DNA from 3 places in the Pseudomonas sp. PP3 genome. Region 2 is predicted to be linked to each of the others. Evidence: predicted binding sites of a transcription regulator. Region 2 holds the regulator's gene; each other region holds the start of a gene.
What was found. The regulator FliA, encoded in region 2, starts transcription of late flagellar genes. The targets are predictions, from matches to a motif close to CTAAAGTTTNNNNNNNNNNNGCCGNTAA.
Positions count from the first base shown of each region.

Region 1 (4,981 bases), 1.6 Mb from region 2:
TCGACATTCTCGGGTGACAACAACAAGTGCAGGTCATATTGCCTGGCCAGCAATGCTTGCTCGATCCAGCCAGGGCAGTCACCGAAGAGTGTCTGGCTCCAGAGGATGTTGCTGAGCAAGTGGGTGTCGAGGATCAGCAGTGGCGGTTGCAAGGCGCGGGCTTCATCTTCCCACTGCAACTGGCCACGGGCGATGGTCGGGATATCCGCCAGGGAGGTATCTCGCGGGTTCTGTTCAATGAACCGGCGCACATATTCACCCACCAAAATCCCGCCGAAATGAGCTTGCAGCTCGGCCGACAGCCAGCTCTTGCCACTGGACTCGGGCCCCGTCAGTACCAGCACCTTCATGTGCGCAACGCCGGGGCCGCGCGCCATTCGCGCCAACCTTGTACGGCCAGCAGCAGAAACAAGCCGTACAGCGCAGCCGTCAAATACAGGTCTTTGTAGATAAACAACCCGACGAAGATCACATCCACGGCGATCCAGAGCGGCCAGCATTGAACGCGTTTTTGCGCCATCCACACTTGCGCCACCAGGCTGAAACCGGTCAGTGCCGCGTCGAGCCAGGGTTGGGCCGCGTCGGTCCAGTGCGCCATCGCGGCGCCGAGCAATAGACTGCCATTGGCACCGATGATCAATCCGATCGTCACTGATCGGCTGTCCAGCCGACTGACTTCACGACCATGACTGGCCTCACCCGCACGGGTCCATTGCCACCAGCCATACAGCTGCAGGGCGGCGTAGATCACTTGCAGGAGCATGTCCGAATACAGCTTCACTTCGAAGAAGATCCAGCTATAGATAAGCACCATGACCAGGCCGATCGGCCAGCACCAAGGGTTCTGCTTGACCGTCAACCAGACGGCAATGACACCGAGGGTGGCGGCAAACAGTTCAAGCCCGGACATGGAGGTTCCTTGAGGAAAATCGAAGAGGGTGCGGATTGTACCCGCAGAGAACAAAAGATCGCAGCCTTCGGCAGCACCTGCAGAGCAGAGGGGCTGCCTGAAGCTGCGATCTGTCGAGTGTTACACCCTGAACTGCCTCAGCAACCCGTTCAACTGCTCACTCAGCCCCTTGAGCCGCACGCTCGCCGCACTGGACTGCTCAGCCGCCAGCGCGGTGCTGTGGGACAACCCGGCGGCTTGCGTCACGTTCTGATTGATGTCCTCGACCACGTGCGCCTGCTGCAGGGTGGCGCTGGCAATCGACGCGTTCAGACCGTTCAGATTGCGCAATGCCTGGCCAATTGCATTCAGGCTCGCACCGGCAAGGCCTGCCTGTTCAATCGTCAGTTGCGAGGCGCGGCTGCTGTCGCTGATCACCTTGACCGCTGCTTCGGAATGACTTTGCAGGCGCTCGATCATCGTCTGGATCTCCGCCGTCGATTTCTGGGTACGCTGGGCCAACAGTCGAACCTCGTCGGCCACCACGGCAAACCCTCGACCTTGTTCCCCGGCGCGGGCCGCCTCGATGGCCGCGTTCAGGGCCAGCAGATTGGTCTGTTCGGCGATGGAACGGATCACTTCCAGAACGCTGCCAATCTGCGTGCTCTCGGTGGCCAGGGTGCGAATGACTTCCACGGCCTGATTGATGGTCGAGGACAAGGTATCGATCTGCTGCAGGCTGCCGTTGATGTTGATCTGGCCTTGCTGGGCCTGGGCTTCGGCGTCGCGCATTTCACTGGCGGCATGTTCGGCGTTCTTCGCCACATCCTGCACGCCATAGGTCACTTCATTGATGGCCGTGGCCACCAGTTCCATTTGTTGCGACTGTTGCTGACTGCGCTGCTGGGCCTGGGTGGCGTCGTTGCCCAGTTCGCTGGACGATTGGCCCAAGGCACTGGCGGACACCTGCAACTCGCCGATCACCTGGCGAAGCTTGGCGGTAAAGGCATTGAAGTGCCTTGCCAGCTGCGTGACTTCATCCTGGCCGTGGGTGTCGAGACTGCGGGTCAGGTCGCTTTCCCCGCTGGCAATATTGGCCATCGCGTTCACGGTGTCCTGCAGTGGGCGCACGATGCTGCGGGCGATCAGGATCACCAGCGCAACCATGATCAGCGCAATCGCCAGGCCAATAAACGCTGCTTCCCAGACTTGCCCGTAAAACTCGGCTTGCATGTCATCGATGTACACCCCGGAGCCGAGGACCCAGCCCCAGGGTTCGAACAGTTTGACGTAGGAAGTTTTCTCGACCGGCGCGCTGGCGCCCGGCTTTGGCCAACGATAGTTGATGATCCCGGCGCCTTTGCTCTTGGCCACGGCGACCATTTCGTTGAACACGGCAAAGCCATCCGGATCGCGGATGGCCGAGAGGTTCTGGCCGTCGAGTTTCGGGTTGGCCGGGTGCATGACCATCACCGGCGTCAGATCGTTGATCCAGAAGTAGTCGTTCTGGTCGTAGCGCAAGCCGCGCACGGCAGTCAGCGCCTGTTTCTGGGCAGCGTCACGCGTGAGGGTGCCGGCGGTTTCCAGGCCGTGGTAGTAACTCAGAATGCCGCTGGCCGTCTCCACCACATGCTGGGTTTTCTGAGCCTTGGCGTCGTACAGGTCATCGTGAATCTGCTTGAGCATCAAGACGCCCAAGGCCAACAGCATCATGACGGCCACGATCAAGATGAGCCACAACCGCCGGCTGATCGACATATTGCGCAAGCTGTTCATAACGCGGTGCTCCGGTTTCTTGTTTTTGTAAAGTGATCGCCTGCATCCTGTCAGGCCTGATAACGCGGCAGCGCTTTTCAGGCTTGTCTGATAGGATTTCGGCCCGGTGCGCAAAAACCTGAATCCAAAATGATTTTCACGCAATTTTCGGGGTCAGGAGGGGGCTTTGTGCACGCGGACTTCAACTACGCTGATCGCAGTGAACGCTTGGATAATACTGACGGGGCATGCGCACACGCATAGCCTTTTGGGGGATTGATGGATTTTTGGACTGCCTTTCAGGCTTTGATTCTTGGCGTTGTAGAAGGACTGACGGAGTTTTTGCCCATTTCCAGTACCGGGCACCAGATCATTGTTGCAGACTTGCTCGACTTCGGTGGTGAACGCGCCATGGCGTTCAACATCATCATCCAGCTCGGGGCGATCCTGGCGGTAGTCTGGGAGTTTCGCCGCAAGATTTTCGACGTGGTCATCGGCTTGCCAACCCAGCCAAGTGCACGTCGCTTCACGGCGAACCTGCTGATTGCCTTCCTGCCGGCCGTGGTGTTGGGGGTGATTTTCGCCGACTTGATTCACCACTACCTGTTCAACCCGATCACCGTGGCCACGGCCTTGGTGGTGGGCGGGGTGATCATGCTGTGGGCCGAAAAACGCCAGCATGAAGTTCATGCCGAAACGGTCGACGAGATCACCTGGAAAGATGCACTCAAGGTGGGCTTCGCCCAGTGCCTGGCGATGATTCCGGGCACTTCGCGTTCTGGCTCGACGATCATCGGTGGCCTGTTGTTCGGCCTGTCGCGCAAGACCGCCACCGAGTTCTCGTTCTTCCTGGCCATGCCGACCATGGTCGGTGCAGCGGTGTATTCGGGCTACAAGTACCACGAGCTGTTTGTGCCGGCTGACTTCCCGGTGTTCGCCATCGGTTTCGTTACGGCGTTCATCTTCGCGATGATCGCCGTGCGTGGCTTGCTCAAGTTTATCGCCAGTCACAGCTATGCGGCATTCGCCTGGTATCGCATCGCCTTCGGTCTGTTGATTTTGGCGACTTGGCAGTTCGGTTGGGTCGACTGGACAGCCGCCCAGCCATGAGTGATTCCAGCGCACGCAACAACCGCGGCCGTCCACCCGGAGGCGGGATTCAGAACCTTCGCTTGAAATGGCTGGTGTTTGCGACGCTGTGTGCGCTGCCACTGTCTGGTTCGATGTCGTTATGGCTGCAAGGAGTGTCGATGATTCCTCTGGCGGCCTACGGCATCGTCAGTGTGCTGGCGTTTTTGCTGTATTGGAGCGACAAGCGCAAGGCCCGCGCCGAGCAGTGGCGAACCCCGGAAAACGTGCTGCATGCGTTGGAGTTCGCTGGTGGCTGGCCGGGCGCACTGCTGGCTCAGCAGGTGTTTCGGCACAAGACGCGCAAGGTTTCGTTTCAGGTGGTGTTCTGGTTCATCGTGCTGCTGCACCAGGTGTTCTGGATCGACATGCTGTTTCTTGGCGCCCGCCTGTTTGCATTGTTTTAAAGCAGTAAGCCGATCCGGGTCCGCTTGGGCAATTTGCTGACCACCAGTTGGTGGGAGCGTTGCAACAGGCCTTGCAATTCCTCGGCGCCCAGCGGGTAGGGCGTGTTCATGATGATCCATTGGGCGCGCGCCAGATAAGGCGCCGGGTGAATGCCTGGTCGGTCGCAATGACCAAGAAACAAATCCTTGTCGACCTTGAATGCGAGGGACTCCCCCCGCAGGTTCTGCAAGGCGAACATCTTGTTCCCGGCAATCGAAAATACCCGCACGCCGCCCCATTTGTAGTCTTCCCGCGCACCCGGCAATGCAAGACAGAATGCCGCGACCTGCGCTTCGCTCATGCGTCCAGCCTTCATATCAAACGATCCCCACAGGCATTGAATGTTTCAATCAGATGGTCGAGCCAGGCGCGCACGGCCGGCATCACGCCGCGTCGATGAGGGTAGACCGCTTGCAACCAGCCACCCGGCAACGACCATTCAGGCAGCAACTGCACCAGCGAGCCGTTTGCCAATTCCTGTTCGCAGTACATCATCGGCAAAGTGGTGAAGCCCTGGCCGGCGAGGGCGCAAGTCTTGCGCACGATGAAGTCGTCTATGCCCAATCGCGCTTCAAGGGCCAGGTCATAATGCTTGCCCTGGCGGTCGACCAGACGAATGTGCACCATTCGATCGGGTTCCAGGGCGCCGAGCACGGGAAGGCTTTTCAGGTCGTCCGGGTGATTGATGTCATGCCCCTTGAGGAACGCGGGGCTGGCCACCATCAGCATCTGTGCCTGACGGAGTCTTCGGGTTACCAGCAA
Region 1 covers NZ_HG995459.1:3,235,100-3,240,080, reverse strand. The annotation lists gene KHO07_RS14685 (AAA family ATPase) at 1-350, opposite strand, end outside; gene pnuC (nicotinamide riboside transporter PnuC) at 347-910, opposite strand; gene KHO07_RS14675 (methyl-accepting chemotaxis protein) at 1,031-2,665, opposite strand; gene KHO07_RS14670 (undecaprenyl-diphosphate phosphatase) at 2,924-3,754, shown strand; gene KHO07_RS14665 (DUF1294 domain-containing protein) at 3,751-4,179, shown strand; gene KHO07_RS14660 (MmcQ/YjbR family DNA-binding protein) at 4,176-4,535, opposite strand; gene KHO07_RS14655 (LysR substrate-binding domain-containing protein) at 4,532-4,981, opposite strand, start outside.
Region 1: the regulator FliA is predicted to act here: its motif matches at 2,761-2,788, upstream of KHO07_RS14675 (methyl-accepting chemotaxis protein).

Region 2 (4,981 bases):
AAGCCGGCGCCCCCTTTTACAGTGTGGAAACCGCGAAAAATTGCATTGAGCAAATCCGCATCATCCGGTCGGCTTTCCAGCTCGACCAGCTGTTCGGACAGTTGCTCTAGAATCTCGCCGGCCTCAACCAGGAAATCCTGAAGGATCTCTTCATCGGCGCCGAAGCTCATTAATGGTGTGCTCCTACAGGTCTAAAAACCCAAAAAACCTAAAATTCTAAAACGCTAAAATCCCAGGCTGGATAACAAATCGTCCACATCGTCCTGACCGGACACAACGTCTTCTCTTTTATCGGCATGAATCTGCGGACCTTCACCCTGAGAGAGATGTTTTTGTGGATCTTTTTCTGCAAGCATCGCTTCACGGTCATGTTCGATGCCCGCAAAGCGGTCCACCTGGCTGGCCATGAGTACGAGCTTGAGCAGGTTGCTTTCAACTTCGGTGACCAGTTGGGTCACACGCTTGATCACTTGACCTGTGAGGTCCTGATAATCCTGGGCCAGCAGGATGTCGTTGAGGTTGCCCGACACGGCACGGTTGTCTGTGCTGCTGCGTGCCAGGAACCCGTCGACGCGCCGGGCCAGTTCGCGGAACTCTTCAGCGCCGACTTCGCGACGCATGAACCGCCCCCAATCCGTGCTCAAGGCCTGGGCTTCGTCGGCCAGGCTGTTGACCAGCGGCGTGGCGTTTTCCACCAGGTCCATGGTGCGGTTGGCCGCGGCCTCGGTCAGCTTGACCACATAGCCCAGACGCTCGGTGGCGTCGGTGATCTGTGACACCTCCTCGGCTTGCGGCATGTGCGGGGCAATCTGAAAATTGACGATCGCGCTATGCAGCTCGCGGGTGAGCTTGCCCACTTCCTGATACAGGCCGCGGTCACGGGTCTGGTTGAGCTCATGGATCAATTGCACAGCATCGCCAAACCTGCCTTTTTCAAGGCTCGCGACCAGTTCGACGGCGTGTTTTTTCAGGGTCGATTCAAAATCGCCCTGCGAAGATTCGTTATGCCCCATAGCTCCCCCGTGGCGCAGTTCAACCGATGCGTTCGAAAATCTTCTCGATTTTTTCTTTCAACGCCTGGGCCGTGAAGGGTTTGACCACATAGCCGTTTACACCGGCCTGGGCCGCTTCGATGATCTGCTCGCGCTTGGCTTCAGCGGTCACCATCAGCACCGGCAGGTGCTTGAGCTTTTCATCGGCACGCACGTGGCGCAGCAGATCGATACCGGTCATGCCAGGCATGTTCCAGTCGGTCACCAGAAAGTCGATGCTCCCGCTGTTGAGTACCGGAATGGCGGTAGTGCCATCGTCGGCCTCGACCGTGTTGGTGAACCCAAGGTCACGCAACAGGTTTTTTATGATCCGCCGCATCGTTGAGAAGTCATCAACGATGAGGATTTTCATGTTCTTGTCCAATTCGACCTCCAAGCAGACTAAAACGCGCCCAGCACCTGGACGCGCCATTTCAATCAATCTGGCAAAGCACTCAATGACTGTCTGGAGTACAACGAAGCGAGACCGGCGCGGTTCATCACCCCACCAGCCACGTCGCAGTGCCCCCACACTGCCTTCAGCGCGCTCGCCACTCTCCCAAACGCCCCCGCAAACGGGCTGCGCACTGGCTATGTAACTGGCTGACCCGAGATTCGCTGACCCCCAGGACCTCACCGATTTCCTTGAGATTCAACTCTTCGTCGTAGTACAGCGCCAACACCAGTCGCTCACGCTCCGGCAAATTGGCAATCGCGTCCGCCAGCGCTGCCTGAAAGCGTTCATCTTCCAGATCGCGTGACGGCTCGAGGTGAGCACTCGCGCCATCCTCGTGCAGCCCTTCGTGTTCGCCGTCCTGCAACAGATCGTCGAAACTGAATAAACGGCTGCCCAGGGTGTCGTTCAAAATCCCGTAGTAATCGTCGAGACTCAATTGGAGTTCGGCCGCAACTTCGTGATCTTTAGCGTCACGGCCGGTTTTAGCTTCAATCGAGCGGATGGCGTCGCTGACCATGCGGGTATTGCGGTGGACCGAGCGTGGCGCCCAGTCGCCCTTGCGCACTTCATCGAGCATGGCGCCGCGGATGCGGATGCCCGCGTACGTCTCGAAACTTGCGCCTTTGCTGGCGTCGTATTTGGTCGAAACTTCCAGCAGGCCAATCATCCCGGCCTGGATCAAGTCTTCGACCTGGACACTGGCCGGCAGACGCGCCAGCAAGTGGTAGGCAATGCGTTTGACCAGCGGCGCGTAACGCTCGATCAGCTCGTACTGCGCATCGCGTGCCGATTTCTTGTAGAGGTTGTAGCCGCTGGCTGTCATAGCACGGGTCCTGCCGTTTGTTGCACGAGGCGCTCGACGAAGAACTCCAGATGCCCGCGCGGGTTGGCGGGCAGCGGCCAGGTGTCGACCTTCTGCGCGATCGCCTTGAAGGCCAGCGAGCACTTGGAGCGCGGGAACGCTTCGTAAACGGCACGCTGTTTTTGCACGGCCTTGCGCACGCTTTCGTCATAAGGCACGGCGCCGACGTATTGCAGGGCGACGTCGAGGAAGCGATCCGTGACTTTGGTCAACTTGGCGAACAGGTTGCGCCCTTCCTGCGGGCTCTGGGCCATGTTGGCCAGGACGCGGAAGCGGTTCATGCCGTAGTCGCGGTTAAGCAGTTTGATCAACGCATAAGCGTCGGTGATCGAGGTCGGCTCGTCGCAGACCACCAGCAACACTTCCTGGGCCGCACGGACAAAACTGACTACCGAGTCACCGATACCCGCAGCGGTGTCAATCACCAGCACGTCGAGGTTGTCGCCGATGTCGCTGAAGGCCTGGATCAGGCCGGCATGTTGCGCCGGGCTCAAGTGAACCATGCTCTGGGTGCCGGACGCGGCGGGAACGATGCGGATGCCGCCCGGGCCCTGCAACAGGACGTCGCGCAGCTCGCAGCGACCTTCGATCACGTCGGCCAGGGTACGTTTGGGTGTCAGGCCCAACAGAACGTCGACGTTCGCCAGCCCCAGGTCGGCGTCCAGCAACATGACGCGCCGGCCAAGTTCAGCCAAAGCCAGGGACAAGTTCACTGACACGTTAGTTTTCCCGACGCCACCTTTGCCGCCGGTCACCGCGATCACCTGTACGGGATGCATGCTGCCCATGTTATTTCTTTACCTTGTCTTGCATAGACGGAGGCCACATTACTGGCTGCGCGTTCGTAAACCGAACAATGCATGGCAGACCATCGATGTAGGTACAAAAACTATTCATTGTTACCTCAGCCTACCTGTTTGGTGGGGCTGTGGTAGATATCAGCGAACATGTCAGCCATGGCTTCTTCGCTGGGTTCTTCCTGCATTTGCACGCTGACGGCGCGGCTGACCAGTTGATGACGACGCGGCAGATGCAAATCATCCGGAATCCGCGGGCCATCAGTCAGGTAGGCCACCGGTAATTCATGGCTGATGGCCAGGCTCAGCACTTCGCCCAGACTTGCCGTTTCATCCAGTTTAGTCAGGATGCAGCCAGCAAGCCCGCAGCGCTTGTAACTGTGATAAGCGGCGGTTAGAACCTGTTTCTGGCTGGTGGTTGCCAGGACCAGATAATTTTTTGATTTTATGCCTCGTCCGGCCAGGCTTTCGAGCTGCATGCGCAGAGCCGGATCGCTGGCCTGAAGGCCGGCGGTATCGATCAGCACCACGCGCTTGCGCAGCAGGGGTTCCAGCGCTTGCACCAGCGATTGCCCCGGATCAACGTGGGTCACCGGCACATTGAGAATCCGACCGAGGGTCTTGAGCTGCTCCTGGGCACCGATGCGGTAGCTGTCCATGCTCACCAGCGCGATATTCTGCGCGCCGTACTTGAGCACGTAACGGGCAGCCAGTTTGGCCAGGGTGGTGGTCTTGCCCATGCCGGCAGGGCCGACCATGGCAATCACCCCGCCCTCTTCCAGCGGCTCGATTTCCGGCGTGGCGATCATCCGCGCCAGGTGCGCCAGCAACATGCGCCAGGCCTGACGGGGTTCTTGAATGTCGGTGATCAGCGCCAGCAGGTCGCGAGACAACGGCCCGGACAAACCGATACGTTGCAGACGACGCCAGAGGTTGGCCTGGCCCGGGCTGCTGCCTTGCAGCTGATTCCACGCCAGGGAGCCCAGCTGTACTTCCATCAGCTCGCGCAGGCTGTTGAGCTCGAAACGCATCGAGTCAAATACCCGGGAATCCATCGCGGCCGCCGGAGCCGGAGCTGGCGCAGGGCGACGAGGCTCGGCGTAGGTCGGCTCGATCAGCGGCTCGGCTGCGGTGAGCGGCAAACCGGCGAACAATTGGCGATTGGTGGCGTTGTCGCTTTCGCCGTCGCTGCGCAGGCTCAACTCGGCCTGGGCGGTGACGATGCGCGACTGGGTCTTGCGCAGCTCGTCTTCGAGCTCCATGTTCGGCACGCGTGGCGCCAGCGCCGACAGCTTGTAATCCAGGGCAGCCGTCAGCTCGACACCACCGGCAATGCGGCGGTTGCCAATGATGGCCGCATCAGCGCCCAGCTCATCACGAACCAGTTTCATGGCCTGACGCATATCGGCGGCGAAAAAACGCTTAACTTGCATAAACCACTACCTCAGCCGTTGGGCCCTACTGTCGCAACGATGGTCACTTGCTTGTTGTCAGGGATTTCCTGATAAGCCAACACGTGCAAACCCGGGACTGCCAGTCGGCCAAATCGCGAGAGCATCGCGCGGACCGGACCGGCCACCAGCAGAATCACCGGTTGACCTTGCATCTCCTGGCGCTGCGCTGCATCGATCAGCGAGCGTTGCAGCTTTTCAGCCATGCTTGGCTCCAGCAGAACGCCCTCTTCCGAGCCTTGTCCTGCCTTCTGCAGACTATTGAGCAATATTTGTTCCAACCTTGGCTCCAGGGTGATCACTGGCAGCTCGGAGTCAGTGCCTACAATGCTTTGCACGATTGCGCGGCTTACGCCGACGCGCACAGCGGCCACCAATGCGGC
Region 2 covers NZ_HG995459.1:1,645,728-1,650,708, reverse strand. The annotation lists gene KHO07_RS07650 (chemotaxis protein CheA) at 1-170, opposite strand, end outside; gene KHO07_RS07645 (protein phosphatase CheZ) at 225-1,013, opposite strand; gene KHO07_RS07640 (chemotaxis response regulator CheY) at 1,033-1,404, opposite strand; gene fliA (RNA polymerase sigma factor FliA) at 1,571-2,311, opposite strand; gene fleN (flagellar synthesis regulator FleN) at 2,308-3,138, opposite strand; gene flhF (flagellar biosynthesis protein FlhF) at 3,255-4,580, opposite strand; gene flhA (flagellar biosynthesis protein FlhA) at 4,592-4,981, opposite strand, start outside.

Region 3 (4,981 bases), 2.6 Mb from region 2:
ACGATTTTTTCCGATCTGCTGGCTGACTTCCTGGCGTTCACCAGTGATGAGCGGCGCCGCAGTGATTTGCTGGAGCAGCGCACCCGCGACGCGGAAGAGGGTCGAGCCAAAACCGTGTTGGCCCGTCAGCATGTCGAACAGGCGTTGAATCAGGCGCTGTTGGGTAAAAACTTGCCGCGCAGGGTGGTGATGTTTGTTCAGGACGCCTGGAGCAAGGTGTTGCTGCTGACCTGCCTCAAGCACGGGGGCCAGTCGACGCAGTGGCACGCAGCTGTGCAGACGATGGCGCAGTTGATCTGGAGCGTTCAGCGCCATGACGAACCTGACGCGCGTTCGCGCTTGCTGGCACTGGTTCCGGGCTTGCTCAAGGCGTTGCGTGAGGGCTTGAGTGGTTCGGCGTTTGATCCGTTCGCCACCAGTGAGTTTTTCAGCGAACTGGAAGGCTTGCATGTTCAGCTGTTCGAACCTGAACCGCGATCGCCAGCGGACGCATCGGAGCTGGTCGAAGTGCTCGAAGCAATCGTCTTGCAGTCAGCCGACGAAGGACCGGCTCAAGCCGCTCCGGTGCCGTTGCCGGCGGAGGATATCGGCATGCGGCAGGTGGATCAGTTGCGCCTGGGTTGCTGGGTCGAGTTCCAGGAGGATCAGGACAATACGCTGCGCTGCAAGCTGGCGGCGATCCTCGACGCGACGGGCCACTACATTTTCGTCAACCGCACCGGCATGAAGGTGCTGGAGCGCAGCCGCACCGGCCTGGCCCTGGAGTTTCGTCGCGGCGCGGTGCGTACACTCGATGACACCTTGCTGTTTGATCGGGCGCTGGAGTCGGTGATCGGCAACTTGCGACGCCTCGAACGCGGCAAGTGATCGCGTCCCGGGGGGCTATCGCGGCATACTGGGGGTCAACACACTTGTCGTTGAAGGAATCGGTATGCTGTTGGACCACGCGAGCGGTTGGTGCCAGGACGTGCGTTTGTGCCCCTCGCCCAACTTCAATGCGCGCCCCGAGGGCGAAATCTCCCTGCTGGTGATCCACAACATCAGCTTGCCGCCGGCACAATTCGCCACGGGCAAGGTGCAGGCGTTTTTCCAGAATCGTCTGGATGTCACGGAGCACCCCTACTTTGAGGGGATTGCCGACCTGCGGGTGTCCGCGCATTTTCTGATTGAGCGTGACGGTGCCATCACCCAGTTTGTCTCTTGCCTTGAGCGCGCCTGGCACGCTGGCGTTTCGAACTTCGAGGGACGGGAAACCTGTAACGATTTTTCCGTGGGCATCGAACTGGAGGGCACGGATGATCTGCCGTTCACCGATGATCAATATCGCGCGTTGACCGGCCTGACCCGGCAGCTGCAGGCGGCGTTTCCGGCGATCACTGCACAACGGATCTGCGGACATAGCGACATCGCCCCCGGACGCAAGACGGATCCGGGACCGGCGTTCGACTGGGCACGCTATCGTGCGGCCCTGGCAAATGAGGATGGACAATGAGTTTTCTGGTGTTGCTGTTGGCGGTCTGGATCGAGAAGTTTTCGGCCCTGCGCCATCGGGTTCAACGCGACGCGGGCTGGGTTCGCGAGCTGCACAAGCTTGAGATCAGCCCGCGTCTGGTAAAGCGTCCGTGGCTGGTTTTGGCGATCCTGGTGCTGTTTCCTGTTGCGCTGCTTGGCTTGCTGCTGGTGGTGATTGAGCCAGTGGCTTACGGTCTGCTGGCCTTGCCGGTGCACCTGTTGGTGGTGATTTACAGCCTGGGGCGCGGTGATCTGCTGGCCGGTCTCGGGCCTTTTCGCGATGCCTGGCGCCGGGAAGACCTGCAAGCGGCAGCCCATGTCGCCAAGCGCGATCTGGACATCTGCGCCGACAGCGGCGAACAGCTGCTGGAGCGGGTCGAAGGGCATTTGCTGTGGGAGGCTTACCAAAGCTTTTTCGCGGTGATTTTCTGGTATTTCCTGTTGGGACCGGTCGCGGCCTTGAGTTATCGCCTGCTGGCTTTGGCTGAAGAGCACGGGAAAAACCCGGCCGTGGTCGAGCGCGCGGGGCAATTGCGTCACGCCTTTGATTGGGTGCCGGTGCGCTTGCTGGCCGCAAGTTTTGCCTTGGTCGGCAACTTTGTCGCCGTCAGCCGCGTGATGTTGCATGAGCTGCTGAACTGGAACATCAGTGCCGCTCAGTTGATCGAGAAGGCCGGGCGGGTGGCCGCTGAAATTCCTGCGCCGGTGGCCGGACCTGACGGCATCAATAATCTGGACCGGCTCTGGGAGTTACTGCTGCGGGCGGCGGTGCTCTGGTATGCCGGTTTCGCCTTGTGGACTGTCCTGCCCTGAATCCTCTGATGCCTGTGGCAGGCTGCGTCTGCTGCCACAGGCCCTCATTTGACTCCCGTTAACCTTAAGTTACAAAAACCCCTGCCGATTTAAGCTATACAGAGATAGCGCCGAATAGTGGCTATCTGCTGTCTCGCTGCGCCTGCCAATAAAAATAAGAAATCCAAGGGAGACTTCCAGTGAAGAGCTTGCTCTATCCCGCCGTCGCGCTAATGAATCGCCTGAGCTTCGGCATGAAGTTCAGCCTGATCAGCGTTCTGTTCCTGGTGCCAATGCTGGTGACCAACTTCTACCTGGTGCGTGATTCCTATCGCGAATTCCAGGGCACCCGGATTGAACTGCAAAGCCTCGACCTGTTGGGCAGCAGCCTGACGCTGCGACGCGATCTGGAAACCCTGAACAATTTGGTGCAGATCAACGTTGCCCTCGGCCAGTCCGGTAAGGCCGCGAATATCGAGTCGCAGATCAGCAGCCTGGAACAAAGCGTACTGACGCGTCTGCAAGGGCTGACGGCGATGAGCAGCGAACCGGAGCAAATCGCGGTGTTCGATGGCAAGCGCGATGAAATGATCGCCGCGTTCAAGGCACAGCAAACGGAAAAATCCCTGCAAAGCAAAAGTGCGCTGACAGGCAAGCTGGTGGGCAATGCCCAGCTTTTCAGTCAGCTCATTGCCAGTCAGTCCGGCCTGAGCCTCGACAACCAAAGTGACATTCGCCAGCTCAGTGAATTGGTGACCAGCGTCACGCCGCGCATCACTCAGGTTCTGGGTGAAGGCCGGGCGATGGGCGCGTCCTCGCTGGGGCAAGGTTTTCTCAACTCGGCGTCGAGCAACCGATTCGATGAGCTGTTGGGGCAGATCGAAAAACTCCAGGCCGAGTACGGTCTGAAATTGCAGGACGCGACGAATTCCAGCAAAGCGGCGGCGCAAACCCTGGCTGCTCAGGCTGACAGCAGCAGAGCGTCATTGAAAAAGGCCAGTGAGCTGTTCGAAGAACAGGTGGTGATGGCCGACACGCTCGATGCGCCGTGGCAGGCCTTCTACGATCAGGTCACCGTCTTGATGGACAAGACCTACCAACTCAACGAAGACACCCTGAAGTTTCTTGGCACCCAGTTGCAGCAGCGCCTGGACCAGAACCGCACCCACATGATCCTGCAGGCCGTGGCGTTGTCGGTGGTGTTTATCCTGATCTTCTATCTTTACGGCGGTTTCTACGCGTCCACCCGCACCACCCTCAAACGTCTGGGTGGGGTCATGGACAAAGTGGCGGCCGGCGACATGACGGTAACTTTCAGTGCCAATAGCCGCGACGAGTTGGGCGAGTTGGGCGAGGTGTTCAACGGCACGGTGAAGAAAATCCATGACCTGATCGAGCGCGTCGGGCAGACCGTCAGTGAGGTTGAGCGCCAGGCCGGGCAAGTGGAGAGCGTTTCGGCGCAAAGTAACCAGGCTGTGGCCGGACAACGCACGCAGATCGAGCAGGTGGCCACGGCGATGAACCAGATGTCGGCGACGTCCCTGGAAGTCGCGCGCAGTGCCGCCGCGGCGGTCAGCAGCGCCCACAGCGTCAACGATGAAACCATCAGCGGGCGAGGGCTGGTGCAGTCCCAGCAAGGCAGCATCGCGGCGCTGGCCAGTGAGATCGATCAGTCGGTGTTGGTGATCAATCAGCTGGCCAGTGACAGCCAGTCCATCAGCCGCGTGCTGGAAGTGATCAAGAGCATCGCCGAGCAGACCAACCTGCTGGCGCTGAACGCTGCGATCGAGGCGGCACGGGCCGGTGAGCAAGGGCGCGGGTTTGCCGTGGTGGCGGACGAGGTCCGGACCCTGGCCAAGCGCACCCAGCAATCGACCGAGGAAATCGAGCAGATGATTGCCAAATTGCACGGCGGTGTCGGTGCGGCGGTCAAGGCGATGGGCGTCAGCCATGAGATGGCAAATGGCACCGTGGGACAGTCGGAAAAGGTCCAGCTTGCGCTGGAAAACATCCTTGGTGCAGTCGGCATGATCGTCGACCAGAATCAGCAGATCGCCGCCGCCGTGGAGCAACAAACCGCCGTGGCGCACGACATCGATCAGAACATCGTCGAGATCAACCGCGCCGGCGAGCGCACCGCTGAAGGCGCGCACCAGACCGAGGACGCCAGCCGCGCGTTGTCGGCGCAGGTGGTGGAGCTGAAACAGTTGATCAGCGCGTTCCGCGTTTAACCGACATCCGGTGACCCTGTTGTTTTGGGCTGTCTGGAATTACCAGCCGAACAACTCCCGGGCATTGGCCGTGCTGACGGCGGCCAGGTGTTCGGGGCTGATGGCCATGATCTCGGCCAGTGCGGCACAGATCGCCGGCAAGTGCGCCGGGCTGTTGCGTTGGCCGGGGAACATGGCGGGCGCCATGTCCGGTGAGTCGGTTTCCAGCACCACCGAGTCGAGCGGCAGCTCGGCGAGTACTCGGTGCATGCGCAGTGCCTGGGGCCAGGTCGCGGCGCCGCCAAGACCCAGTTTGAAACCCAGCTTGATGTATTCGCGCGCCTCTTCCTTGCTGCCGGCGAAGGCGTGGATGATCCCGGTACGTTTCACCTTGAAGCGTTTTAGCGTGGCGATCACCGCCGCGTGGCTGCGTCGCACATGAATCAGTGCCGGTAGATTGAAGTCCA
Region 3 covers NZ_HG995459.1:5,488,482-5,493,462, reverse strand. The annotation lists gene KHO07_RS24995 (DUF1631 domain-containing protein) at 1-867, shown strand, start outside; gene ampD (1,6-anhydro-N-acetylmuramyl-L-alanine amidase AmpD) at 932-1,492, shown strand; gene ampE (regulatory signaling modulator protein AmpE) at 1,489-2,325, shown strand; gene KHO07_RS24980 (methyl-accepting chemotaxis protein) at 2,505-4,535, shown strand; gene KHO07_RS24975 (TatD family hydrolase) at 4,575-4,981, opposite strand, start outside.
Region 3: the regulator FliA is predicted to act here: its motif matches at 2,389-2,416, upstream of KHO07_RS24980 (methyl-accepting chemotaxis protein).